One region of the Paenibacillus sp. FSL H7-0357 genome, then DNA from elsewhere that is predicted to be linked to it. Evidence: riboswitches for the same ligand, from Rfam matches in the RefSeq annotation. Region 1 holds a riboswitch; each other region holds the start of a gene.
The links. Region 1 has a riboswitch for cyclic di-AMP ahead of H70357_RS18875 (APC family permease). Riboswitches for the same ligand answer to the same signal wherever they lie in the genome.

Region 2: linked by a shared signal. The riboswitch ahead of H70357_RS00505 (C40 family peptidase) and the one ahead of H70357_RS18875 (APC family permease) in region 1 are both predicted to bind cyclic di-AMP.
Region 3: linked by a shared signal. The riboswitch ahead of H70357_RS00140 (resuscitation-promoting factor) and the one ahead of H70357_RS18875 (APC family permease) in region 1 are both predicted to bind cyclic di-AMP.
Region 4: linked by a shared signal. The riboswitch ahead of H70357_RS02585 (hypothetical protein) and the one ahead of H70357_RS18875 (APC family permease) in region 1 are both predicted to bind cyclic di-AMP.

The regions. Positions count from the first base shown of each region.
Region 1 is NZ_CP009241.1:4,353,141-4,358,149, forward strand. It holds gene H70357_RS18870 (iron-hydroxamate ABC transporter substrate-binding protein) at 1-714, opposite strand, end outside; gene H70357_RS18875 (APC family permease) at 889-2,706, opposite strand; cyclic di-AMP (ydaO/yuaA leader) riboswitch at 2,832-2,991, opposite strand; gene H70357_RS18880 (disulfide oxidoreductase) at 3,219-3,650, opposite strand; gene H70357_RS18885 (DsbA family protein) at 3,650-4,378, opposite strand; gene H70357_RS18890 (ATP-binding protein) at 4,486-5,009, opposite strand, start outside.
Region 2 is NZ_CP009241.1:102,027-107,035, forward strand. It holds gene H70357_RS00495 (GNAT family N-acetyltransferase) at 1-428, opposite strand, end outside; gene H70357_RS00500 (C40 family peptidase) at 690-1,181, opposite strand; cyclic di-AMP (ydaO/yuaA leader) riboswitch at 1,187-1,329, opposite strand; gene H70357_RS00505 (C40 family peptidase) at 1,715-2,143, opposite strand; cyclic di-AMP (ydaO/yuaA leader) riboswitch at 2,201-2,339, opposite strand; gene H70357_RS00510 (hypothetical protein) at 2,560-3,390, opposite strand; gene H70357_RS00515 (M1 family metallopeptidase) at 3,402-5,009, opposite strand, start outside.
Region 3 is NZ_CP009241.1:28,289-33,297, reverse strand. It holds gene rsmA (16S rRNA (adenine(1518)-N(6)/adenine(1519)-N(6))-dimethyltransferase RsmA) at 1-839, opposite strand, end outside; gene rnmV (ribonuclease M5) at 836-1,387, opposite strand; gene H70357_RS00140 (resuscitation-promoting factor) at 1,540-2,700, opposite strand; cyclic di-AMP (ydaO/yuaA leader) riboswitch at 2,991-3,218, opposite strand; gene H70357_RS00135 (TatD family hydrolase) at 3,417-4,187, opposite strand; gene H70357_RS00130 (HD domain-containing protein) at 4,242-5,009, opposite strand, start outside.
Region 4 is NZ_CP009241.1:578,132-583,140, forward strand. It holds gene H70357_RS02575 (hypothetical protein) at 1-302, opposite strand, end outside; gene H70357_RS02580 (hypothetical protein) at 331-840, opposite strand; cyclic di-AMP (ydaO/yuaA leader) riboswitch at 965-1,147, opposite strand; cyclic di-AMP (ydaO/yuaA leader) riboswitch at 1,569-1,757, shown strand; gene H70357_RS02585 (hypothetical protein) at 1,863-2,279, shown strand; gene H70357_RS02590 (glutaredoxin family protein) at 2,377-2,619, opposite strand; gene ytxJ (bacillithiol system redox-active protein YtxJ) at 2,616-2,942, opposite strand; gene H70357_RS02600 (SDR family NAD(P)-dependent oxidoreductase) at 3,138-3,860, shown strand; gene H70357_RS02605 (ThuA domain-containing protein) at 3,900-4,535, shown strand; gene H70357_RS02610 (spore germination protein) at 4,672-5,009, shown strand, end outside.

The DNA of each region.
Region 1 (5,009 bases):
GCTGCGTGTTTCATCTACTATAAAGAAGTTCTTCGACACCAGCCACAGAATGGCGACCGAATCATCACCAATGGAGCTGCTGATTTTGGCTTTTGCATCTGCTGCTTTTTGATCGTAGTCTGCAATGGCTTGTTCAGCTTCAGTGCTCTTGTTCAGGAGTTCACCGATTTTGAGCAGCGATTTGCGCCAGTCTTTGCTAATCTTGTCACCAAGGACATAAGTAGGTGCGATTTTGTTCAACTGGTCGTACAGACCGTTCTGCACACTAGACTCAGACTGCACAATGTGGAAATCCGGTGCAAAGCTGGTCACAGCCTCCAGCGGAAGATCATAGCTGATGGTTGGCACATCTTTAAGATCAGCAATCAGATATTCCTGGGTTCCGTTTGTCACGGACCACTGCGCTACCGGGGTAACGCCCAGTGTTACCAGGTAGTCTTCCATATAAGAAGCAAGTACGCGCTGCGGATTAGCCGGTACCGTGACTTCATGTCCCATGGCGTCTGTCACCGTTTTCTCTGTAGCCGGTGCAGTTGTTTTCGTTGGCGCTGCCGTTGCTTCAGCAGTAGCCGTAGGTGCAGCGGTAGCTTCCGCTCCAGAATTTGCAGCATTCTCATTATTGCCATTGCCGCAAGCGGACAAGAACAAAGTCATAGCCATACATCCGATCAATGCCAGCTTCATGCTGCCTGATCTCTTATTGTTCGAAAACATTAAATACCCCTCCTGTATTTACAAGCATTAATGGTCAAAGGTGTCCGAGGCCTTCGCCTTACTTTTTAAATGATATTGATTCTCATTATCTCTGTCAACAAAATTATTCGTTCTATAAAAAAAGGTTGCCTCCGCAAGCTACGGAAACAACCTCTGCTAACCATATTTATCTGCCTATTTGTGCAAATGATAGGGCACTGTTGCTACAACTATATCTTTTTGATTCATTAGATAAGAACGAATGAACAGGCTGGTCTGATTATGCAGGATCGCCTGCCACCAATGTTTGGTAATGAACTGTGGAATTAATACGGTAATATGGTCTGTAGTAGCGGTCTTCCACTCTACGGTATCGATAAATTTCACCAGTGGGCGGATAATGCTGCGGTAACGGGAACGAAGCACGATCAGGCGTACACCCGGGTTCCATTCCTCCCATTTTTGCTCCATCTTGTGAATCTCCTCTTCATCAAAACCAACGTAGACTGCCACCACATTATCTGTTAACGACTTCGCATAACTGATCGAATGCAGCACAGCGCGTGTCACACCCGCAACCGGAACAACAACGGTACTTCCTTTAATCAACGGTTTATCCGTAGCAGGACATATACGAAGCTGATCAGCTATATTCATATAATGACGGTGAATGCGGTGGAATACGAACATGACAACCGGCAGGAAGATGAAGGCCATCCACACGCTGGAAAACTTGGTAATGATAAAGATAAGCGTAATCGTCAGGGTAGTCAGCATACCGATTGTATTGACTACAAATTTATTCTGCCAGCCTTTCGGCTTTGTTTTGAACCAGTGCACCATCATGCCAAGCTGCGACAGCGTAAAAGGGATAAATACTCCGACTGCATACAGCGGAATCAGCCCTTCTGTATTTCCGTGGAAAGCAGCTACAAGCACAGCCGACAATACTCCGAGAAAGATAATACCATTAGAGAAGCCCAGGCGGTCTCCCCGGACCATGAAGGCATGAGGCAAATATTTATCTTTGGCGAACATGAACGCAAGCAGCGGAAACGCCGAGTAAGCTGTATTCGCCGCCAGGAACAAGATGACGGCTGTTATCCCTTGGATGAAAAAGTACAAACCGCCCCGGCCAAACGTAGATTCGGCAATTTGCGACACGACGGTGGATTTCTCATTAGGAGTAATCCCATACCAGTATGCCAGCAGCGTAATGCCGGTGAACATCAATCCGAGGATGCCTCCCATCAGCATCAAGGTTTTGGCGGCGTTTTTTTCCGCTGGAGCTTTGAAGTTCGGAATGGCATTCGATACCGCTTCTACCCCGGTCAGTGCCGAACAACCGGAACTGAAGGCTTTGAGTAATAGGAACAGGCTGACATTGGAAACGGCGGAACCGATTTCCGGGATTTCGGCATGAGCGCCGCCTGTAATATATTTGTACACCCCGGCAATGATGAGTACAAAGATAGAAACCACGAACAGATACACCGGGATGGCAATAAATGAAGCGGACTCCGTCACCCCGCGGAGATTGATAATCGTCAAGATCAGAATGACGGAGACTGCAATAAGTACAGTATGATTATGAAGACTCGGAAAGGCCGATGTGATCGCATCCGTTCCCGCTGAAGCACTAACTGCAACCGTAAGAATGTAATCTACCAATAAAGAGCCGCCAGCCAAGAGGCCGGTAGGAACGCCCAGATTGCTTTTTGCCACGATATACGCTCCGCCGCCTTGCGGATAGGCAAAGATGGTCTGGCGATAGGAAAAAATAAGGATGGCCAGCAGGCCCAATACGGCTAATGCAATCGGCAATGAATACCAGATGGCGGTGAAGCCCGCGGCCACCAGTACAATCAGAATTTGCTCCGTTCCGTAGGCCACAGACGAGAGTGCATCGGAAGACAGAACAGCCAGTGCTTTCACCTTGGATAACTTTTCATGATCGAGTTCGTTCGACTTCATCGGACGCCCGATCAATAGTCGTTTTACCTTGCTTACCATTGTAGTAACAGTTCCTCTCTTTGTTGAGTTGAAACGGTAATACCGCGCGCCGTTTTCATTGGCAGGTTTCATAAATGCAGGCACAAAAATAAGCATACGGAAATGATCCGCATGCTTACGCATGCTCATTATCCCACCCTTGCTTACGAGGTTAGCTGGCGGATTCGGGCTGTGGTAGCCCTACGGTTCCGGTCATACTGACCTGCCTCCGATTCACCCCATTGACGTTGCCGTCAAGTTTGGTTCCCCCGTTTTTCCTTGCGGAAAATTCAGCGCATATTCAACTTCTCACAAGGACTAATAATAGTCTACAATAGCTTTTCAGTAAAGCGGTGAAAAAAATGAAAAAAGAATGAAAAAACATCCAAAAAGCTCAAATCCAAGATCGGGGATAAGTGGATCTTTCATTCTCTTTCATTATCCCAGCGTTCCGTGATTTTTGAGTGTTTTGGATGTTAATTGTGACAGAAATTAAGGAAATATTTATGCTCTAAATTCTGCAAAGCCTTTTCTTATTCTGCTGCCTCTTCTTGGCGCCCGGTCCAGAGCAAAATTGCGATTAGAGCAAAAGCAATCAACGCAAGCAGAGGTACCGTAATGAACCCTAAAAAGTTCAAATAATCCTCATTGCAGGGTACACCAATTTTGCATGGCAAAATTTTACTGAGTGCAGGAATTTTCTGCTCTGCGTAATGGTACAGGGAGATGCTCCCGCCTATCAGACATAAAGGCAGCACATAAGGAATGATGCGTTTATCTCCCCGGTACGTGGCAATTCCGAGCAGAATCAGCTGAGGATACATAAAGATACGCTGGAACCAGCATAGCCTGCAGGGTTCATAATGCAGCACTTCACTAAGATACAAGCTTCCTGCTACTGCAATTACGGAAACAAACCAGGCCAGATACAGGCAGTGGCGTCTGCAGAAGGTAGAGAATTTCATCATTTGGCATCCGCCGAATCAAGGGCGATTTGCACCTGCGAGTCGATGGCTTTGATATCAAAAGCCTTGTCTACCTTGACTCCATTAACAAATACAGTAGGAGTAGAGGTCACTTTGCTGTCTTCGGCCAGCTTCATATCTCTCTGCAGTTCACTTTCATAGGTGCGTTCCTCAATGTCTTTACGCAAGAGGTCAAAATCTATCGGCAGGTTCTCTTTCTGCGCCAGGCTTACCAGGTAATCAGCGGTCGCCCACTCTTCGCTCTCCTCGCCCTGATTAGCATAGATTGCGTCATAATAGGTCCAGAAAGCTTCACTGTTCTGATGATAGACAGACAAAGCTGCTAATGAAGCTGTTTCGGAATCCGGTCCGATAAAGGCCATATTTACGAAGTAAAAGGCCGCTTTGCCCGGAGTTACGTATTTTTCAACAAGCTGAGGTTTGATGGTACCGGTAAAGTCTGAACACGCCGGACATTTATAATCCCCGAATTCGACAATTTTGACTGGAGCATCCTCTTTTCCAAGTCTGTGCATCTCGCTGTAATTAAAGTCAGAGTTCCCTTTTGGAATCAGCATGATTAGAGCGACAAAGATAATGATAACTGCTGCTACTGTGCTGAAGATCAGAATTCTCGTTTTTTGCTTCTGCTTTTCCTGTTCTGCCCTGCGCTTCTCCTGCTTGCTCTGTTGGGGAGCCGCGGCACTGTTTCGTTTGTTTTTGCTCAAAGAGAGTTCCTTTCCGTCCACTCAGGACCCGGGTAATGAAAGTCATATAATTTAAAATTATATAATTAAAGTTCTCTCTTTGGCAAACTTCCATAACAAACTTCAGCTCACACCGCCTTTGTTTTCAACTTACTGTTCGGAGTCTCTCCTTCCTTGCTGAAAAGCTGTTCCTTAGCCTGGTCCATCGGATGCAGGGGGATTCTAAAGATGAATTCCGTCTTTCCATCCTGCGGGGAATCGACCCATATCGTACCGTTCATCAAATCAATCAGCTTCTTGCAGATAGCTAGCCCAAGCCCCGTTCCGGGGTATTTCCGGCTGTGAGAGGCATCCGCCTGGGAGAAGGGCTGAAACAGCAGCGGGAGCTTGTCGGGTGGAATGCCGATGCCTGTATCTTTCACTCTAAACTGCAATTGTTCTGAGTTCCCCTCCGTACGGCACAGTTCCACTACTACGTTAATCTCACCTGTATGGGTGAATTTAACGGAATTTCCAATCAAATTCACAAGAATTTGCCGGATTCGAGCGCTGTCTCCAACTAAATAGTCAGGGATGGCCGGTGCAACCTGGAGTGTGAGATTTAATGCTTTCTCCTTACATACGACCTCGTACAGATTCATACATTCCCTGA
Region 2 (5,009 bases), 3.4 Mb from region 1:
TAAGTATCCGTGATCATGAAGCCGCATTTTTGGTAGGTTCGGATCGCCCGCTGGTTCCAGGTCAATACTTCCAGATCAATCTCCCGCTCGGGATAACGCTTCAGCGCGGCCTGAACGATGGCTTCCATGAAAATGTGGCCAAGACCGTGTCCGCAAAGTTCGGGGCGCATTCCAATACCCAGCCTGACGACACCCTCCATCGGAAACAACTGCGCAAAGCCGCAAAGGATGCCTTGCCCGTTGACCACGGAAACATACTGGTCTCTGCGTAGCTCTGGATCGCCAAATTCAATGCCAAGCGCCTCCATTTGGGACCAAGGCATCCATTCGTAAATATTATAAGGCGCTTTGTAATTCCATGCGGCGATATCTTCGGCATGGCTGATCTCCATGGGAACTACATGGAATGTAACGGGGGAGCTAATCATAAGGCCACCGGCCTCCTTTCATGGGGAGCAACAGCACTAGCTATACCTAATTATATCCATAACTGGCCTGATTCGACTCAGAAATTTTCTGAAAGGCGGAAACTTGACAAAGTAGTAAAAATATTTTATAAAATGGAGGAAATTTGGGGGAGATTTATGTTTTGCGGATATTGAGAGGGGTAAGTAATTTTATAGACAAAAAAAACAGGCCCCCTCCAGATTTCGGCAAAAATCATGGAAGAGTGCCCGTTTTACGACAACTTATTGCACGTCATCATTGTCTTGGGAATCAGAAGTAACGGATTGGTAAGCATCTGTACTCATGATCCGTTTGGCGCCAACGTAGCGGTTGACGTAGTAGCTGTCACTCATCGTGCTGATGGTTACACCACGGGAGGATGAAGCATGTGCGAATTTGCCCTCACCGACATAAATGCCGACGTGGGATACACCTTTACCGCTTGTATTATAAAATACAAGATCTCCCGCTCTCAGATCATCCCGGGAAATGGCAGTACCCATTTGGTATTGGGAACCGGATTGGTGTGGCAAATTGATACCGATCTTATCAAAAACGTACATTGTAAATCCGGAGCAATCAAAGCCGTTGGTCGATACACCGCCGGATACGTATTTACTTCCGATGGTCTTGTCGATGACTTTATCCATTTTGGAATCCGCGAAAGCGCTTCCTGCTCCGATGGTAAGCATAATGGAAAAGCTAAGTACTGCTGCTGCTAACTTCTTCTTCAAAAGTGAATACCCCTTCCAAATGCCTACGAGGTTAGCTTAAGGGTTCGGTTGAAGGTCCCCTATGACCCCTCTGTGAATAGGAGGTCAATTCACCCAAAATCGGTTCCCCCGTTTCCCTAATGGTTAGGGAACTCGGCATGACTGTTGATTAGGATTAGCTTGTTAACCAATACATGACAAAACCTTTGTAAAACCCGATTCAATAATTACAAAAATGTTACTAAAAACTCACTGCGATAATTGTAACAAAGACTTCGCCAGTTGGCAATCACTTAAAACATATTAATGCATAATATTTACGCTTTTTAAGAGTTATCTTTGCTAAAAAGGTCTTATATTTACGCGCTGAGTAAGCTTTAACTTAGATTTGTTGGGATTTTTAGTAAAAAGGTGTTTCACAGACCTCAAATACGTGTAAAAGGTAGAATAAGGAAGACAAAAAGGAAAAACCCGGAAATGATTACGGCAATAATCAGTTTCCGGATCTCTATAAGTTACAATTATTTATTGGAGGATGAAATTCCTGAGGGATGTCAATCGTAAGCGATAGCTTTGTAAGCTGTTGTGCTCATTACTCGTTTGGCTCCAACGTAGCGGTTGGCCCAGTAGGATTGACTCATTGAACTGATAGTTACACCACGGGATGAAGAGGATTGGGCGAATTTTCCGTTGCCGACATAAATGCCGACATGGGAGACTCCATTGCCAAGGGTATTGAAGAATACCAGGTCGCCGGAACGGAGGTTATTCCGTGATACGGCGGTTCCAACGCTGAATTGTGCTTTGGAAGTGCGGGGCAAGGTAAGGCCAACATTCTTAAATACATATTTGGTGAATCCAGAACAATCAAAGCCGGCAGTGCTTATGCCTCCGGTTTTATACGTCGTTCCCAGTGTTTTTGTAATAACCGTATCCATTCTGGAGTCGGCGAAAGCGCTCCCTGCTCCAAGCGTGAACACCATCACTAGCCCTAATGCTGCTGCGGTGCATTTCTTCTTAAAATTATGACTTTTCAAAAGATGTACTCCTTCCAAGGCCTGCGAGGTTAGCTTAAGGATTCGGTAGAAGGTTCCCCTATGACCCCTCTAAAGCGAGATCAATTCACCCAAAATATGGTTCCCCCACTTCCCGGTGCCGGGAATTTGGCGTTTTATGCACCGAAACAGTGACGTATCGACAAGGTTAAATGCTTAAAGGCACATTCATTTACTTCAAATTAGTTTCAAAAGATTACAAAGTTGTTACTACTGGTACAGGCATCATTGTACCAGAGGATTTACAGTTTTGCAAATACCCTAAATCACGTTGTAACCAAAAGAAGAGTCCCGCCCTTTATCTGGGGCAGTGACTCTTCTATTATGCCAAGGGACTGGCGTAATTATTGTGGAAATGTTTTGCTGCACCAAAGGTGATACTGCCCCGCTATGCTCCACATTTTGAACAGCGTTGAGGGAAGCGGTGAAAATTGCCGGAACAGCAGTGCGGGCAGGCCTGGACAGAAAAGTGCGGTCACTCCGGAGAGCAGCAGCAGAAGCAGGCCGCCGGCGCCGAACAGTGCAGATATACAGGTGGAAGGGAGGATTACCCTAAGGCCAACCAGCAAGGAAGAGAACATGCCTGTTCCTCCGGTGAAGCCAAACTGCATGTACAGCAGCAGAATGCGGATCAGGTAGAAGTACAGGAGCCAGGCCAGAACATAAGGAACCAGTCTCAGCAGCAGGGTATAATCGAGAATACCGCTGAGGAGAAGCCCGTACATTTTGGGGAGAAGCCAATACAGCGGTGCTGCGGCCAGAAGCCATTCCGCTAGACTGAACAGCAGTACGGGGAGTCCGTAAAGCTTCATTCCGGGAAAAAAGAACATTCCCCGCTCCCCTTTGCGCTCCTGGTGCAGCTCATGCAGCAGCCCTGCACGGATAAAGGGGGAGCATAGCAGCCGTAGCGCTGAGAGGGCCAGCAGCAGCCAGAGCCAGCGCAGCACCCCGGGGTCTGTGCCCAATGCAGTCTGTCCTTCGATATAATACAGCAATCTGCCTATTCCGCTGCCGCCGGCGTGTGTATCGGGATAACGGAGCAGCACCGGGATGAGGGCTGACCTGACGAATCTGTACAGGAAATAGCCCCAAAGCAGCCGATAGATAAAAAGCAGAATCAGAATATAAAATTGCTCTTTCATGCTGTACCAGCCGCGGGTTATCGATCTTTTCACAATCCTTCACCTCACCAGACAAGAGTTCCGAGCAGGGTTTCAAGCAGCTTCGTTGCACTAAGCGTCCAGCGGGAGAGCGTCTTTCGCTCCAGCTCCGCCAGTCTAAAATTGTTGAGATGCTTACTCTCCAGCAGAATGGAGTGATCCGGATCAATCTCTGCGGACAAAAGAGGCGCTTTGTAGGCTAGCTGAAAGGTGGTTTCCTTCTCTGTTCCATTCCAAAACTGCTGGACGGTATAGCCATCCAGGAAGGTGAACTTTATCGGGACGTCACCATACTGATTTCCTTTATTGCTGACCGCTACTGAGCTTTCGTAACGGGCATTATCATCGCCGCCCTCTTTTTTAGGGTCAGAGATTTTAATATGATCAATCGAAAAATCCGGAGAACCGCCGCTGTATACATATTGGTCGAAGTAGGCTTGCCAGGATTTTTTGGTCACCTTCTCCACGATTTTCTGGAAGTCAGCGGTAGAAGGATGCCGGAAGCGGAACTTACGGGTATAGGCCGCCATTAGGGTATCCATCGTCTTGGTTCCGACCTGCTGTTCGATATCCTTCAGCACCAGCTTGCCGCGGATGTACACATTTCTGGCATAGGAATCGGCAGGAGTGTATTTCCAGGTTTCCAGGTCAAGCGGCTGGGAGGATGTCACCAGGCTGGCCTGCAGGACATGATTGGATGATACCCCATACTCCTGCTCCATCAGCCTGTCTTCGGCGTAGGAAGTGAAGCTTTCGTCCAGCCAGGCCTCCTCGAATTCATTGCTGGCTAACATCCCGTAGAAATATTGATGGCCGATCTCATGAATGACCGTGCGCTCCAGAGAGGTCCCTGGAGAAGCCTCAGCTGCGCCAAAAGCAGTAACCAGTGTGGGATATTCCATCCCGCCGGCGCCGTTGCCCTCTTTGGGAGGTACGACGATGGATAATGTAGAGTAAGGATAAGGTCCGTACCATTTGCTGAAGTTGGTCAGGGCGGCCTTCGCTGCCTGGAAATAACGCTCCTGCAGATGTTTATGCAGCGGGTCCAGATAAAGCTTGATTCTCACGCCAGGTACATGGTCTGTAGAGAAGGCCTCCTCGGCTACCACAAAGTCCGGAGAAGCGGCCCAGGCGAAGTCATGTACATCATCCGCATAAAATTGGTACACCTTCTGATCTTGCTTCAGCTTGGCGCTCTTGACCGGGAACCCGCTTGCGCCAACGATATAATTGGGGGGGACGGAGATGGTTACATTGTAGATACCGAAATCGCTGTAAAATTCGGATGTTCCGTGATATTGGTGCAGATTCCAGCCTTCCTCTTGTACACCCCGGGTACCGGCAGGTTCATAGACGCTCAGTTTGGGAAACCATTGCCCGGCCATCACGAAATTGCCGGCGGAACCCATGCGGGCGAATATTTTGGGCAGCTTAACTTCAAACTGGACCTTAAGCGTTACGCTTTCCCCTCCGTTAACCGGCTGCGGGAGATGCACCTTTACGAGTGTCTTGTCATTGACATTGCCATCATCAGGCTGCACATATTGCAGCCGCTGCATGAGCGAGACTCCCTCCGTAGTCCGGAGATCGGTCAGGGTCATGCTGCCAAATCCGTTCGCTGGCATGGCATCACC
Region 3 (5,009 bases), 3.4 Mb from region 1:
TCCGCAATACTCAGCGTCTCCCCGCGGCGGGTTGGTTCTATGCCAGCCTCAGCCAGCAGCGCCTCCAGGCGCTCACGGCCTTCTCCCGGGAAGAAGCGGGCCTTGAGATTGTTCGCTATTGTCTTGCGCCGCTGGGTGAAGGAAGCCTGGACCACTTCAAAGAAATGCTTCTCATCAGCCACATCAACTGGAGGACGTTCTCTGACCTTCAGCCGGATTACAGCAGATTCCACATTCGGCTGCGGGATGAAGACCGTACGCGGCACAATACAGACCAGCTCAGGCTCACTGTAGTACTGCACGGCTATGCTGAGGCTTCCATATTCTTTGCCGCCCGGAGAAGCCGCCATACGCTCAGCAACCTCCTTCTGGATCATTACCACGATATTATCCAGCGGAAGTTTCTCCTCCAGCAGTTTCATCAGTATGGGGGTTGTCACATAATACGGCAGGTTGGCAACCACACTTACTTTGTCGACGGTTGCAAAATCCTCTGTGAACAGTTCCTGCAGGTTTACCTTCAGCACATCATCATTGCGGATTTTGACATGCGGGTACGGAGACAATACATCCCGCAGAATCGGAATCAGTCTGCGGTCGATCTCTACAGCAGTCACCGCACCCGCAGCCATGGCCAGCCGTTCAGTAAGCGCTCCGATACCCGGGCCAATCTCCAGGGCGCCCGCAGAGTCAGTTAATTCTGCTGCGTCCACTATTTTATCAAGGATATTCTGGTCGATCAGAAAGTTCTGTCCCAGACTTTTTTTGAACGAAAAACCGTAGCGCTGAATAATTTCTTTGGTCCGTACTGGCGATGAGATCTTGTTATTGCCACTCATGAAGTAATGCCTCCCTGATCAATTTGTGCGAGAGCTCCGGAGAATTCTTCCCGCGTGATGCCAAACATAGCCAGCCGCTTGTATAGCTGTTTGCCGTTACAATACCCGATGCCAAGCAGGTTGCCCAGCGCCATCCTGCGCTCAGCCGCTCGCGAATGCACCAGCATGCCCGCCGCCATAAGATCCTCCAGCCCAATTAGGGCAGGGGCTCCTTCAAAGGAGGTATGTACATGCTGCAGCGCATGACGGATCGCTTCCGGTGATGCATTCTCAACACCGATATCCCCTTTGCGTGTAGCATCCTTCTCCGGGATGAATGCATGCTTGCAGCCTGGCACCTTGGAGGAAACAATCTTGCGGATGCGTTCGCCGGCATGATCGGGATCCGTAAGGATGATCACGCCTCTGCGTTCCATTGCCAGCGCTATCTTGGCGATAACCTTGCGGTCTACCGCTGAACCGCCAGTCTCTATCGTATCGGCCTCCACCGCCCGCTTGACGGCAACCGTATCACTCTTGCCTTCCACCACAATTAATTCCTTAATCATACACGTTGCTCCTTCCTGTAAAACACAAAAAGAAGAGGATTCGCTCCCCTTCTTTTTGGCTAAAGAATGTATAAGTGATGAGCGGTAGCCCGTTCTGTCAGTGCTACACTCACTATAGCTTATAAACCATTAATTTGCAAAAGCGGACCACGTTAATTCAGCTCCGGCTTCACTGGACCGATCACATAAATAGTCCGGGACTTGCGGCCGAAATTACGGGCATGGCTCAGTGAATCGTAATAAACATCTAACTTGTTGCCTTTGATGGCACCGCCGGTATCCTCTGCTCGGCGAAACCCTAATCCCTCAATGTACACCCACCAGCCGATAGGAATTACATTCGGGTCCACAGCTATTGTCCGGCCTTCTGTTACACGTGTGCCAGAAGCCGTGCGGGTCCCAATGCCTGGTTCTTCTGAAGAATAGGCTGTCATCGACACATTTTTGATCATCTTCTTGTATTGGAAATCTACGCCTGCCTTGTGCACGACGTTACTGCTTTTTGCGGAAACTTTGGTTGTTTTGGATGCCGTACTTTTTTTGGAAGTTGTCACAGCAGCTACAACGGGCTTTGGCAGGGGCTTCGTACCAACATAAACAATTTTATGTTTGGTAACCGTCTGTACTTCCTTGCCAATCATGCGCATAGAGACCAGTTCTCCATCTTGGTAGACCTTCTCGATATGCTGGACCATGACGCCTGGTGCGCCTAACTGTGCCACTTTTACGGTCCCCTTGGTCAGGGAAGGATCTGAGGTCTTAATGACCTGGAATGGCAAATTTTGCTTCCGCTCCACAATCTGCTTGTTGATGCGGACAATTTTAATTTCCATGCCGGCCGATACTGTGGTGTCAAGCGAAGGGTATATCTTGTCACTGCTCTCCAGGCTTAAACCCAGTTTGCTAATGGCGTCACCGATAGTGTCTTCGGTGGTGTACAGCGTTTTTGTTGCTCCATCCGCAGTGAGACTAAACTTCTGCGCACGATTGATCACGACACGGTCGCCGTCCTGTATCTCATCACTAAGGCCAATAGATAATTCATCATGCGGCTGCAGCGAAATTTGTTCCTTAGCCAGCACATCACTGAGCAGCGCTTCGCGCGTTTCCAGCGTCTGTGCTTTCCCGTCTATAACTAAAAATATCTCTTTCTTGCTCTGACCGTGTACGTACAGCAGAATGAGCAGCGCGATAACGATTGATACCGCACCTGCAAGCGAAAGTAAGCGAGGATTCACTTGCTTCCACCGTAATGCGAAAGACCTGCTGGATGATTGCGAATCATGGGATACTTCTGGTTGGAATACGCCCACTCTCTCCATCCTCCTTACATAGCCCCGTCGTCAAGTTGTATATCAAGGTGACTGTATGATTGCTGACGAAACTAGGTTTGAGATTGCAACAGGATACGCCCGCATTGCTTCAGCGTTTCCTGCTCATGGATCGCCTGCCCGGCATAATTACTCCAGATACCTGTTATATAACAGTATGCTGGGAACATTCGCATTATTCAAAACAAAAAAAGCCCAAAAAAGAGTTCACAGAGGACTCTTTCGTGGCTTCTCCGGATGTCAGAATACGCGGGAATGTTTATGCACGAGGTTTCCTCTCTTACTTGCGCTTACGGGGTTAGCTGTCGGGTTCGGGCATAAGAGAGACGCCCTATCTTAGGTCACCCGCTCACGGCGGTTGCCCTCAAATTCACCCCAAAGACCACGTGAAGAAATCAAATAAATTCTGCGGCATTTCTGTGTTGTACTCTATGTACGGACATGCGGCAGGCATTATTGGTTCCCCCGTTCTCCATACGGAGACTCAGCGAGACGATCCATGATTCAGTGACTGTCACAGTAACAACAGCTCACTGCACTGAAAAGATGATATCCTGTTTTGATGCATGTTGTAAAGGACGATTCAACCACGTTTACGCAAAAAAATGATTAAAATATTGTAATATTCAGCCGTTTTTAAATTAAAAAAGTTTAATATATCGGCTATACTTCATTTTTCACCGCTTTTACTCCCGATTTCAGACAATCCCAAATCGTTCCAGTGCGTTCGCATACGTAATTTCCGCCAATTCCTGTAAATCAATCCCTTTTATTTCCGCGGCAGCCTCTGCTACTAATCTCACATGTGCGCTCTCATTTCGCTTGCCCCGGAAAGGGTGCGGTGTCAAATAAGGCGAGTCCGTTTCAATCAGCAATCGGTCCAGCGGAGTCTGGGCCAGCACCTCTTTTGGCACTCTGGCGTTCTTGAATGTAATCGGGCCGCCGAAGGATAGGTGAAAGCCTAAATCCAGGCACATTTTGGCTATTTCCCAGCTGCCGGAGAAGGAGTGCATCACTCCGCCTATTTCATCAGCCTTCTCTTCACGAAGAATCCGCACCACATCTTCATGAGCATCACGGTTATGAATGCAAATCGGCATTTTCAGTTCACGGGCCAGTCCGATTTGTTTGCGGAACACTTCATGCTGTACCTCTTTAGGAGAGGTATCCCAGTAGTAATCCAACCCAATTTCTCCGATGGCAACTACTTTTTTATGACTGCACAGTGAGGCAATCCACTCGAGATCCCCGTCCCTCATGTCTATGGCATCCTGCGGATGCCAGCCGACGGCTGCATAGATATAATCATAGGTTTCAGCAAGCTTCATGGTTGTTGGGATTGTTTCCCTGTTAAAGCCAATATTAATCATTTTGGTAACTCCTGCCTCGAGCGCATTGGCGATTACCTTTTCGCGGTCCTCGTCGAATTGTGGAGCATCCAGATGGGTGTGCGTGTCGAACAATTGCATGTTACATCCCCTTTTCTGTCATAATTTCTATGATGAATTCCAAGTATTTTTGGATTACTTTGCAAAGATTTCTGCGATAGAAGAAGGCAGAAATGGAAGGGCTTTCTGCAGCTTATCCTGTGGAAAATACAGGTGATAACGGCCGCGGTGAATTCCGCTGATGGAGCGTACGATATCTGAAACTTCAGAGATCTCCCTCAGTTTGTCATGGCGGTCAAGCAGCAGAATTTGCTTGCTGTCAAAGCCTTGTCCCGGACGAAACACATCATAGGGCAAATCTGTCGGAAAATCAATTTCCAGATCATAATCGGCATCTAGCCCTGCCACGGCAAAGCTGCGGCGTATTTCGTCAATCGTCTCGGAATCAAGGTTCTCCATCTCTACATATTTATACAGTTTACGATGAATAAACCGGCTGCACAAGTCGCTTAACAATTCATCCTTCTCCAAAGTCCACTGCATGAAGGCGGTCTGGATCATAGCTTCGTCCAGCAGCAGATATTGTTCCACCGTAACCTCTCCGCGGAACAAATCACCTAAAGGATCAATCATGAACCGGAATTCATAACCGCTCTGGTACAGCTCTTTGGCTCTGCGGAAAATTTGCCGCAAAATGATTTCGGAACTGCGTGTGACCGGGTGAAAATATACCTGCCAGTACATTTGATAGCGCGACATTAAGTAATCCTCGATGGCGTGCATCCCTGATTCCTTAACCACTACCCTTCCATGGTATGGGCGCAGCATTCTTAGGATCCTGTCAATATCGATCGTCCCATAGTTTACTCCCGTATAGTATGCATCGCGGAGCAGATAATCCAT
Region 4 (5,009 bases), 3.8 Mb from region 1:
ACCTGCACAATCTGATCCTCCCAGGCTAATCCATTGGAAACAAAGAGGCTGCACTCCTCTGCAGCCCGGGAGCATTGCTGAATGCACTCCCGGTACGCATCCAGAGAGAAAGGCTGCGGGATGAAATCATCATGAAGGTACCGGGTATAAAGCTCAGTGAAGGTCTTCATCGCAGTCTTTTCAGCAACGGCACCCTCTCCCAGCAGCAGACTGGTGAGTGCATAAATATTTCCGGTGTTCTTTTGGACATATTCCGCAAACCCGCTGGCAGCTGTCCATCCCGGGGATAATGGGTCTGGCATGTCTTCACGTTCCTTTCTGAATAAGAAATTATAAGATGGAGAAATAAGCGATGGATCTGTCCATTAGCTCGGCTATGTCCGGTTCCTGCCAGCTGCCTTTATGCAGCAGGGAACTTGAAGGTTTATAGTACATCCGTCTGAAGGGGGGCGTACCGCCGGCCCCAGCTGTACGGGAATAGGGAACCATTTGCAGATGTGACGTGACGACCTTGCCTTGCAGCTTGGCTTTTAAATCCAGCAGGGCCGTTTGCACGATTTCTTGCTGACCCGGCTCCCACTGCGCACCTAGCTGCTGTACAATTTCTATGGCTTCTTCCAGCCTGTGATTGCGTATACTTCTCAGAAAGGTGCTCCATTTAATGACGTCAAAATGATCGCCTTCCGCAGACAGTATCCCCGCTCCCCAGCTGCACCCAGCCTTGCACGTAAGCTTCAGCACACCATACCGGCATTTGCCGGATGACTCCGTGGCATGATGGAATGGCCAGGGGGCATCGAATACAAACACTTCTATACGTAACAGCCTGCGCTGGTTCATTTCGTTTTCCCTCCTACCCATTTATAAGCTGCAGCCTCAGCACAAAAAACCGCAGCAGAGGAGGACCTCTGCTGCGGTTTTGGTACAGGCTTAAATACACCTGGCGCAAAAACGTGGCGGATCAAGGTTCTCTCTAGTCGCTTACGGGGTTAGCTGTCGGATTCGGACGGTGAGAGTCGCCCTACCTAATGAGACCACAGTCTCCTTCGGATTCACCCCAAGAAAGATTCTTATCTTCCAGGAAAGGCCCTGCGGGCCTGATGGTTCCCCCGTTTCCCGCACTGCGGGAATTCAGCGTTCATATTGCATTTCATGCATTGGATTCAAACCGAATCATACTCTTTTCGCATGAGCTTTGTAAAAAGGAAAAAACATTCTTCTGAGCCGATTTTCAGGGAATTCTGGCAAAGGAAACGGTAAGATGCGCTAAAAGGGTGTTTATCAACGGTTTTCGGCTTTTTATCTCGTGCATACGACTGCTTTTGAATTAGGGTGATCAGAGCACAAAAGGCAATTTACTCAACATTGGGTGAATAAAATCACAACGCTGAATGCTTTTTCGCAAATCGTTGATAAGCCGAGTAAATAAGAGGAATGATGAGATTGAGGCTTAAGTAAGCGCTACCTGATCTGGATTGGGTTTACTAAATGCATTATTTTGGCAGGTTTGGCGGTTTACAAGGCCGTGACCGCCAGAGTATGATTACTTCTGTTTACTACACAATCGAATACGCAGTCCGCTTAATTTCCGTTATGGAAAGCGGGGGAACCAACAATCGGCAGCCGATGTGAGAGTCGGAGCCGGTTATGGGGTGAATCCTGTGAAAGTGCGAGAGAATGCTCGCATGGATACAGGTAGGGCGACTCTCACTGCCCGAATCCGACAGCTAACCTCGTAAGCGTATTAGAGAGGATGAGCACAATGTGACCGCTAATTGGACCACAGAGGGAATTCCTTTGTGGTTTTTTGCTGTGTTCGTACGAGAAATGAATGGAAGTCCTAGGCCGGAGGAGAGGAAGATATGGCGAATTCGGAAGAATATGTACTCATTAACGCTCCGACTAAAGCGGGGGAGCATTTTATCAAAATCTTAAAGTTCAGAGGCTACAAGATCGCAGGAATCGCCAACAATGCGGCGGAGAAGCGGCGTCTGGAGGAGCTGGGAATCGAGGTCAATCTTGTGGTGGATACACATCATCAGAATACATGGTTCCGCCCCTCTTTTCCGGTAGGCAGAGTATTTCTGTTCGAGAGCAGTGTGACCTTATGCTGCCGGTATATCCAGATGTGCCGGACCTGGACGACAAAACCAATATACGTAATTACGACTTCGATGAATCCCAGACTGGTCTATAAAGGACTTGGAGCGGATTCCGTCATCTATTCCCACAGCGGAAATGTCTCTTTTCTGGCGGATGTCTCAACGAATCCAGGATAAGGCCATATAAAATGGCAAATAAAAGGCATCCCCTGGACAGAGGTCCAAGGAGATGCCTTTTTCAAAATATAAATATTTATATGCCTCACGCTATGAATTATTCAGCAGTTGCTCCAATAAGCTCCTTAAGTTCGGAAACGTTGAAGCCTTTGACTGCGCGGCCTTCGTACACAGTAACAGGCACACCCATGAAGCCCAGCTTCTCGACTTCTTCCTGATACACTGTACTTGTCATAACATCACGCACCTCGAAGCTAACATCTTGCTCGGTCAGCCACTGTTTCACTTGATTACAGTCGCTGCATCCTGTGGTGGAATAGACAATAACCGGCTGGCTCATTGGCTCACAGCTGCCTTGATGGCGTCCCGGGTGATTTTCCAATGGGAGGTGTTCCAGCGCACTTCGCCGTCTTCGAGCAGGAAGATCTGCGGAGATTCATGCTTGATCCCGAAATCTTCGGCAATCTGATTGGACAGCGGACGGTCTTCAATCACATGGACAATGGCAGCTGGAGTCTCGGAGCCTTGCGTATAGGCTGTGAATTCCTCGTTGGCCTTGGCGCTGATCGGGCAGGTAGTGCTATGCTTGAAAAGCAGTTTTTTACCTGGTTGAGCAACATATTGCTGCAGTTCTTCCAGAGTATGAAGTTGTTGGATAGACATCGGTATCTCACCTTCCTATAAGTACTTGTAACTACGATTGTAACATAGTTCAAAATTAAATCAAAAGGAAGTTAGAGCACCTCTTTCAGCGGAATTACAGTCCCATGAAGGACGTTGAAAAAACGTGACTGCCATGCTAATGTGAGAGAGATGCCGCGTGTATTCTGAAGAATCGTAAAGGGTGTGTCCATAATCATGAAAAGGGTTGCTTTTGTTACCGGTGCTGACCGTGGTTTAGGTTTTTTTCTGGCAAGCTGGCTTCTAGAGAACAAATATTCCGTATTTGCCGGTCAGTATATGAAGGAGTCGGAATCGCTGGACGCACTGAAAAAGCAGTACCCGGACCGATTAACTCTGATCCCGCTGGATATCGGCGACCGTGAGAGTGTCAAGCAAGCGGCACGCAGCATTTCGGGCAGTACCGCTCATGTTGATATGATTATCAATAATGCCGGTATTATTCATAGAGCTGATGATGCCACGATGCTTGTTGATATGGACGATGAAGCCATGGCTCACATTTATAATGTAAACACGCTTGGTTCTTTGAGGGTCAGTAATGAATTGATGGGCCTGTTAATGCAGAGCAAGCAGAAATTGATTGTTAATATCTCCTCAGAAGCCGGAAGCATTGGCCGGAACAAACGGATTAATATGTACGGATACTGTATGTCCAAAGCAGCGCTTAATATGCAGTCCTCCCTGATGCACAACCATTTGAAGGTGATGGGCGGGCAGGTTATGGTCTTTCACCCCGGCTGGCTGCAGTCCTATATGAATGGTGAGAAGGCTCTGGAGGCACCTATTCCTCCTGAAGAGTCGGCGCGTAAGATTATGAATATCGTGCAGGAGCACAAGAAGTATATGGGTGAGGAGCCGGCTTATCTCGACCTGGACGGCAATGCGTGGCCCTGGTAACTATACACTAAGAGAAGCAGGAAGAGAGGCGGGAAGAACATGTCTGAATGGAAAGCACTTGCACTTGGCAGCTACAGTGAGGTGAAATACCATCCTTTTGCCGGTGTGGATCATGAGATTAAGCGCATTCTGTCACCTGATCTGCAGGTGGAGGCTTCTGAAGATTACAGTCTCCTGAACAAAGACAACCTCGAGGGATTGAAGCTGGTTATCGCTTATACCGAATTTTCCGATCAGAAAATAGCCCCGGAGCAAAGTGCCGCTTTGCTGTCTTATGTAGCGGGGGGCGGAGGTCTGCTCGTTATACATAACGGAATCTCCCTGCAGCGGAATCAGGAGCTGGGCGCCATGCTGGGCGCGCATTTCACCCATCACCCGGAATACACCTCCCTGCATATGAAAATACCGGCACACGGGCATCCCATTATGCAGGGGATCAGCGAGTTCGTCATCGAGGACGAGCCGTACTACTTTGAAATGCATCCTTATTTTGAGACGACTGTGCTGGCAGAGTACCTTCATGAAGGGGCCATGCGTCAGGCAGCCTGGTGCCATGAGTTCGGACTTGGCCGTGTAGTTTATCTGATGCCGGGGCATCATTTGCCTTCCTTCTCGGTAGAGCCGTTCCGCCAAATGATCCGCCAAGGCGGAATGTGGGCAGCGGGTCTGTTGTAACTCCTATCTTTGAATCGTTTTCGCACATCATAACAGCTGCACGTTCCCCAAGAGGAGCGTGCAGCTGTTTTTTTGATGTATGAATGTTCCAGCTTCGGTCAAAATAGGGTTACGAATAAAAAGGGGGACGCATGGAATGTGGAAGATGCTATGGGATCTAGTGCCCGGCTGGAAGGTGCTGTTTCAAGGTTTTGTCATCTTCGTCGTTCCGGTTGTCTTAACCCGCCTAATGATCTGGCTCCGAATGAAAGAGGGCAAGGCGAGCACCCGGGGAATGCGGGCTGAAGGCAAAAAAGGCGGGGGTGTTCCAAGCTCCGAAGATACGGGGGAGGCGGATCAAACCAGCGTCGCTGTGCAGAATAAAAAATCCGCCGCACCCGCACCCCCTGTTCAAAACAACGCTGGACAGGCCACTCCTTCCCTGACCTATACCGGAGAGTTCCAACATGATGTTCAGTCCTTCAGGGAGATAAG